2 regions of the Streptomyces sp. NPDC046909 genome follow, and region 2 is predicted to be linked to the other one. Evidence: riboswitches for the same ligand, from Rfam matches in the RefSeq annotation. Region 2 holds a riboswitch; the other holds the start of a gene.
The links. A riboswitch is a leader RNA that binds a small molecule or an ion and turns the genes downstream of it on or off. The one in region 2 is predicted to bind cyclic di-AMP.
Positions count from the first base shown of each region.

Region 1: linked by a shared signal. The riboswitch ahead of ABZ928_RS13080 (M23 family metallopeptidase) and the one ahead of ABZ928_RS29635 (C40 family peptidase) in region 2 are both predicted to bind cyclic di-AMP.

Region 1 covers NZ_JBEYXC010000003.1:911,742-915,416, reverse strand. The annotation lists partial or broken gene ABZ928_RS13085 (aldo/keto reductase) at 1-902, opposite strand, end outside; gene ABZ928_RS13080 (M23 family metallopeptidase) at 1,010-2,050, opposite strand; cyclic di-AMP (ydaO/yuaA leader) riboswitch at 2,062-2,220, opposite strand; gene ABZ928_RS13075 (PP2C family protein-serine/threonine phosphatase) at 2,423-3,535, opposite strand; tRNA gene ABZ928_RS13070 (tRNA-Met) at 3,655-3,675, opposite strand, start outside.
Region 2 covers NZ_JBEYXC010000009.1:305,058-308,732, reverse strand. The annotation lists gene ABZ928_RS29655 (8-amino-7-oxononanoate synthase) at 1-217, shown strand, start outside; gene ABZ928_RS29650 (DUF397 domain-containing protein) at 254-487, opposite strand; gene ABZ928_RS29645 (helix-turn-helix transcriptional regulator) at 497-1,366, opposite strand; gene ABZ928_RS29640 (ATP-binding protein) at 1,579-2,037, shown strand; gene ABZ928_RS29635 (C40 family peptidase) at 2,106-2,579, opposite strand; cyclic di-AMP (ydaO/yuaA leader) riboswitch at 2,583-2,795, opposite strand; gene ABZ928_RS29630 (hypothetical protein) at 3,074-3,388, opposite strand; gene ABZ928_RS29625 (ATP-dependent Clp protease proteolytic subunit) at 3,396-3,675, opposite strand, start outside.

The sequences.
Region 1 (3,675 bases), on a different contig from region 2:
GCTGTTCCACGGTCCGGGCGGACGCGATCGGGGCGGCGATCGTCGGCTGGGCGGCCAGCCAGGCGAGGGCGACCGTGGCGACCGGCACCCGGTGGGACTCGGCGATGTCGTCGAGGGCGGCGAGGACCTTGCGGCCGCGCTCGGTCTCCAGGTGCTTGCCGGCGCCCGCGGCGGCACGCGCCCCCTCGACCACCTCGCCGTCGCGGTACTTGCCCGTGAGGAATCCGGAGGCGAGGGCGAAGTAGGGGACGGCGGCCAGGCCCGTCCGCTCGGCCAGGTCCTGGAGCTCACCCTCGTACGTGTCGCGCGAGACCAGGTTGTAGTGCGGCTGGAGCGCCACGTACCGGGCGAGCCCCTCCCGCTCGGAGAAGGCGAGGGAGGCTTCGAGCCGCTCGGCGGAGATGTTGGACACGGCGATGTGCCGCACCTTGCCCGCCTTCACCAGCTCGTCGAGCGCGCCGATGATCTCCTCGACCGGCACCTCCACCTTGTCGAAGTGCGTGTAGTAGAGGTCTATGTGGTCGGTCCCGAGGCGCCGCAGCGAAGCGTCCGCCGCCGCCTTGATGTTGGCCGCCGTGAGCCCCAGGAACTCGGGGTGCTGGCTCACCTTGGTCGCGATCACGACGTCGTCGCGGTTGCCGCGCGCCTTGACCCTCCCCCACTGCCTAAAGGGCGTGGGGGGACCCCCAGCCGATGATGGTCTCGGACTCACCACCGGTGTTGCCGTGCACCCAGTGCGAGTACGAGTCCGCCGTGTCGACGAAGTTGCCGCCCGCCGCCGCGTACGCGTCGAGCACGGCGAAGGACTGCGCCTCGTCGGCGGTCCAGCCGAAGACGTTGCCGCCGAGGGCGAGCGGGAAAACCTCGAGGTCGGACGTGCCCAGCTTGCGAAGAGAAGTCATGTACGGGACCAACACCCGTACCGGAAACCGATATTCCACAAATAACCGGCGGCCCTGACGTCGGGGGGTGTGCGTCAGAACCGCCGGTGCTCAGTCGGAGGCCCGCCTCAGGGGTTCAGCCCCTTGCTCTGCAGCCAGGCCATCGGGTCGATCCCCGTGTCCGCCCCGCCCGGGTGGACCTCCAGGTGCAGATGCGCACCGGTGACGTTGCCCGTCGCGCCCACGCGCCCGATCACATCGCCCGTGCTGACCTTCTGGCCCACGCTGACGCTGATCGAGGACTGGTGGCAGAACCACAGCTGGGTGCCGTCGTCGAGGGTGAGGATCGTGCGGTAGCCGTAGGAACCGGCCCAGCCGGCCTCCGTGATGGTGCCGCTGTGGATCGCCTTGATGAGCGTGCCCGTGGGAGCCGCGAAGTCGAGACCCGTGTGGTAGCCGGAGGACCACAGCGAGCCGGCCTGACCGAAGGTCGAGGTGATCGTGTACGACGACGTCGGCAGCGTGTACTGCTTGGCGAGCTCGGCGAGACGCTTGGCCTCGGCCTCCTGCGCGGCCTTCTTCTCCGCCGCCTTCTTCGCCTCGGCGGCGTCGTCCGCGGCCTTCTTCAGCGCGGCGGCCTCGGCCTTCGCGGTCTCGTCGGCGAGGGCGGTCTGGGTGGCGAGCTGCGCCTTGCTGTCGACCTGGGTCTGCTGGCTCTCGGCCTGCGCCATGATCCGGTTGCGGAGCGTCTCACCCGCGTCCGAGGCGCCCTCGGTCCGGTCCTGCGTGGCGGTCGAGGCGAGGTCGCTGAGCGCGGTCGCGGAGCCCTGCGGGGCCTCGTCCTCGCCGCCGAAGACGCCGCCCACGCTGGGCAGGTCGGGCATCGAGATGGAGACCGGCGGCTTGCCGGTGTTGGCGCTGGCCATGCCGGCCCCGCCGACGGCGGCTATGACACCGACGCCCAGGACGGTGGAGCTGCGGGCGAATCCGTTGCCGCGCTGCTTGGCGACCCGGTGCTTGCCACGTGCCGGCCGGAGGGACTCCTCGGTGGGGTTCCACTCCTCGCGGGGGCCCTCGTCGTGGTGGTAGCTGCCGTAGCCGAAGACATCGGTGGAGGTGCGCTGGCTCGGCACGTACGGGGCCTCGGGGGCAGGCCGGTTTGACGCCACGTGGGCGTGCTCCTTTCCTTCCTTCTCGCCTACCGGGTTAGCTGACGGGTTCGGAGCAGGAAGGTCTCCTACGCGCGTATACCTGCCGTGAGTTCACGGCGGCGTTCGCGCGATTCACCCCAGGGTTGATGGTTCCCCGGCTCCCTTGCGGGATTAAGCGCGTGAGCACGGAGCCGTCTCTTGTGACGGCTGGGACGACCGCGCTGCGTTATCGAACGTTAATAGACCCGGCCTGGGTATTCCAAGCTGTTCCGCTTGATCATTAACGATTTTCGGCTGGACGTACGGGCCATGAGCGGCGAAAAACGGGCGAGTTGACCCAGCGCCGCCACAATCTCAGGAACCTCACAGCCATTGACGGTATGTCAGTTGTTATGCGGAGGGCGGTCGCGCGCTCACCCCGCGTGACCGCCGTACGGCGAGCAGCGCCATGTCGTCCGTCGCGCCGCCCCCGGTGTGCCGGCGGACCTCCGCGACGAGCGTGGCCAGCAGCGCCCCCGGGGCACGGAAGGTCCGCCCCGCGAGCCGCGCCGCCGGATCGTAGAACTCCCCGTGCCGGTCCCGCGCCTCGGACAGCCCGTCGGTGTACAGCAGCAGCGTGGCCCCGCCCGGGAAGCCGGCCTCCTCCGCCCGGTCGGGCCAGCTCCCCAACTCGCCCATGCCGAGCGGCAGCGCGGGCTCGGCGGCGGGCAGCGGCCGCACGGCCCCGTCGGGACAGAGCAGCAGCGGCGGCGGATGGCCGCGGTTGACGATCCGTACGAGCCCGTCGCCGTGCGGGAGTTCGGCGAGTACGGCGGTCGTGAACCCCTCGAAGCCGTCCAGCCCCTCGCGCCGCGTGCCCTCACGCGCCAGCGCCCGCTCAAGGCGCCCCGCGACCGCCTCCAGCGTCTTCTCCTGCTCGGCGGCCTCCCGGAACGCCCCGATGACGACGGCGACCGCGGCGACCGCCCCCATGCCCTTCCCGCGCACGTCCCCGGCCACCAGCCGCACCCCGTACGGGCTGTCCTGCACGGCGTACAGGTCCCCGCCGATGAAGGCGTCCTTCTGCGCGGCCTCGTACCGCACCGCGATCTCGAACCCGCCGATCCGCTCGTCCGGCTCGGGCAGCACCGCCCGCTGGGCGGCCTCGGCGATCTCGCGCTGCGAGGCGAGCCGCTGGTCCCCGCGGCGCACAACCCGGTTGAGGACGGCGGCGAGACCGGCGACCACCGCGACGGTGAGCACCTCGGTGAGCGTGTCCGCGTCCATCTCGAAGCCGAACCGCATATGGACGGTGAAGGCGACGACCAGGGCCACGCCCCCGGTGACGACGGTGCCCGCCAGCGAGTAGAGCGGCGCGGCGATCAGCGGGGCGGCGGTGAAGAAGGGGATCGCGGTGAAGTCGCGGGGGGTGAGGACGTCGTACAAGACACCGCCGACGATCAGCAGCGCGGGGAGGGCACGTACGGCGAAGAGCCGCCACCGCCCCACCGCTTCTTGATCCACATCCCCAGGTTTCCCGGCCCGGCGACGGGCGGCGAGCCGTGTGGCCCGACCGGGGGAGACGCGTCCGGGAAACACTCAGGGCCGGAATCCATTGCTGGACTCCGGCCCTGGGCCTTGAGTAGCGGGGACAGGATTTGAAC
Region 2 (3,675 bases):
ACGCCCCGACGCCGCGGTGGTCTCCGTGCGCGCTCCGTCCCCGGATCAGGCCGTGCGGTGGGCGGCGGACTGCCGTACCGCGGGTCTCGCCGTGGGCTGCTTCCGGCCCCCTTCCGTGCCCGACGGCATCTCACGGCTCAGGCTGACCGCCCGCGCGGACCTCTCCGAGGCGCAGATCGAACGCGCTGTACAGGTGATCGGTGAGACACGACCATGAGTCGGCGTGACACGGCCGTGCTTCGGACGGAGTGGCTCAGAACGCGGCCGTGAACCCCGCCCAGCTCTCGGGGGAGAAGAGCAGCGCGGGTCCGGACGGGTTCTTGGAGTCGCGCACGGCGAGCAGACCGGCCTGGGGGCCGGTCAGCGGCCGAGCCGTCTCCACACAGTTGTTCGCACCGGTGCTGTAGCTGCTGCGCAGCCATCGCACGACGTGCAGATCCGTACTGGAATCGGTACTGGAAGGTACGTTCCGAGGCATTGCGGACATGGTGCCTCCTTACGCGCCGTCACCTATCCCGGCGATGTAATCCAACGAGTCCTCGGGCGAAAGGGCGTGGATCTGAAGGGTGTTGAAGGCCTCCGTGTAGGCCTGGAGGTCTTCTTTCCGTTCGAGGTAGAGGCTACTCGTCATGTGGTCGAGAACAACCACGTCCAGATCAGATGTGCTCGGAAAAGAGAAGATTACGAAAGGCCCGGTGATGCCGATGTGCGCTCCCGCGGCGAACGGCAGCACCTGAAGCCTCACTTGGGGCAGCCGCGCCGCCTCGATCAGTCTCCGCAGCTGCCGCGCCATCGTCGCGGGCCCGCCGATCTCCCGGCGCAGCACCGCCTCGTCCAGCACCGCGCTCAGCTCCAACGGCGGCTGGGCCCGCAGTACGTCCTGCCTGGCCAGCCGCACCTCGACCAGCGCGTCCAGTCTGTCGTCGGTGTCCGCGTCGAGCCCGCCCACCGCGGCCCGGGTCACCGCGCGCGCGTACTCCGGTGTCTGCAACAGCCCCGGCACCACCGAGGTCTCCAGCGTGCGCATCGCGCTCGCCTGGGACTCCAGACTGATGAAGTCGCGGTACGTCGTCGGCAGTACCCCGCGGTACTGGTGCCACCAGTGGTGCCGTCCGCCCCCTTCGTCGGACCCCGCCAACACCAGCAGCAGCTCACGCAGTTGGCCGTCGCGCACCTCGTAGACGTCCAGGAGTAACCGCACATCGGCCGGTTTCACTCCGCTCGCGCCCGTCTCGATCCGGCTCACCTTGGACTGGTGCCAGCCCGCCAGCCGGGCCGCCTCACCACTGGTGAGCCCCGCACCCGTGCGCAACGCACGCAGTTCGGCGCCCAGTTTCCGGCGGCGTACCGCGGGACCGTGCTGCATGGGCTACTCCTTACTCCTTACGGGCCGCTCAAATACGGTTTTCCGTCGGAGAGTTCACCGCTTCGAGCGACAGATATATGCATATCTTGGTGGATCGGCACCGTGACGGGCCTGGTAATGGCAGTCTGGCGGCGAAGCACCAGTCCGGGACCGTACTCGAACCATCCGCTCCGTGTCGGACTGCGGTCCCGTGGGAAAGGGACGACGTCGCCATGGCAGACCATCTGGAAGCATCCGTCACTCTGCCGAGCGATCCCGCCTCGGTCTCCGCGGCCCGCACCTATGTCATCGGCACCCTGGCGGAATGGGGTCTGCCGGCGGACACCGAGGTGGCGGAGACGATCCGGCTCATCGTCTCCGAACTCGCCACCAACGCCGTACAGCACACCTTCGGGCAGTCACCCACCTTCACGGTGGACATCCATCTCGACCGTGACGAACAACTGCGCATCGGCGTCACCGACAGCCACCCCCGCTTCCCCAAACGCCTGCCGGCCGCTGTCCAGCAGGACAACGGCCGAGGCATGGTCATCATTCGGTGGCTCACCGCCGAGTGCGGCGGAAAACTGAGAGTGCGGCCCACGCGCGAGGGGGGCAAGACGGTTTCCATCGAACTGCCTTGGACCGTCCCGGCGGAGCCGGTGTCAGCGGCGGGGCAGCAGGAACCGTAGGCGGGGCGCTACGGCGGCCCCGCGAGGGTGGCGGCGGGTCAGGTCGCCGTCACCCCCGCGGGATCGGGTCACTTGACCCGGCCGTACCAGACGCTCTTCGTCCAGATCTTCTCCAGCTTCACGACCTCCCCGGTCTTCGGGGAGTGCCAGATCTTCCCCTTCCCCGCGTAAATACCGACGTGGTACACGTTCGACCCCGAGTGGAAGAACACGAGGTCTCCGGCCTTGCGGCTGCCGGAGGAGATGTGGCGGGTCTTGTTGTACTGCTGGGCCGCCGTACGAGGCAGTTTTTTGCCGGCCTTCTTGTACGAGTAGAGCGTGAGCCCCGAGCAGTCGAAGCGGTGCGGCCCCGCGGCGCCGTACTTGTACGGGGAGCCCTTTTTGGAGGCCGCTACCTGGAGTGCCTTCGTCGCCGGTGTCGCGGCCTCGGCATCGGACGCGAGGCCCGGGACCACGAGGGAGCCGCCCACTGCGGCGAGGGTGAGAGCCGAAGCCGTACCGGCTCGGGCCATCAGCGACGGGACACGATTGAGCGCAGTCATGCGCAACCCTTCGTCAGCCGCCTGTGAAGGATGACCTGTCGGATTCGGGCTGGCGAAGTTGCCCGGCCGCAAACTGCGGCTTCACCCCAAGGGCTGCTCGGAACGGCCGATGAAGGCTGCTCCGGCGACCCGTCGTGCTTGGGTCCTCCACTCCTGCCGATCCACTCCTGTCGACTCGGTCATCCGGGCGGCGGCAGGACTCGGCGTCCACCCGGACCGCCCCGCCGCTGTGGCGGGGGCTTGTCGTCAGACAGGGATCTTCACGCACTCAATGCCGAAAAACCCAATGGAATCGGGGATTTGTGTTGTTACTCACCACTCACCCGTTCGGGTGGACACTCGTCTGTTCGAGGGACTGTCCAGGGGTCCGAGGACGCCCGGACCAGCATCGGAGGCACTCATTCCGGACTCGGGCTACGCGCGTCGCGCAAGCCTGACGGCCCAGTCGAAGGAGAGGCGTCTACTCCGAATGGGGGTACGTCATTTGGTCCGTTTCAACCCCGGTCCGGACACTGCGGCGGCAGGGCGACCCGCGCGGTGCGCCGCTCGCCGTCGAGCACCCGCAGCGCCTGCGCCAGGGTCGCGGCGTGCACCTCGGTCTCGCCGCGCTGATGCATCGTCGCCAGCGCGTCGCGCAGTGCGGCCGCCTTGGCCACGAGCGCCTGGGCGGCCCGCAGTCCGCGGTAGGTGTCGCCGTGGTGCGCCGGGTTGATACGGCCCAGCAGATCGACCACGTCGAGATAACGGTCGATCAACTCGCCCTCGGCGCGCGTCAGGGCGGGCAGCGGTGGGAGTTCGGGTGGGAGCACCGGCCCCTCACCGCCCGGTGGGCGGCGCGGCGGTGGCCTTCCGGCTGGGGATGATCCGGTCCACCAGCCCGTACTCCACGGCCTCTTGGGCGTCCATGATCTTGTCCCGCTCGATGTCCGCGGTGACTTGCTCGTGGCTGCGCCCGGTGTGCCGTACGAGCATCTCCTCCAGGCGGTGGCGGATGCGCCCCAACTCCTCGGCCTGGATGGCCAGATCGCTGGCCTGTCCCTCCACCGGCTCGGGCAGCGACGGCTGATGGATCATCACGCGCGCGCCCGGCAGGGCG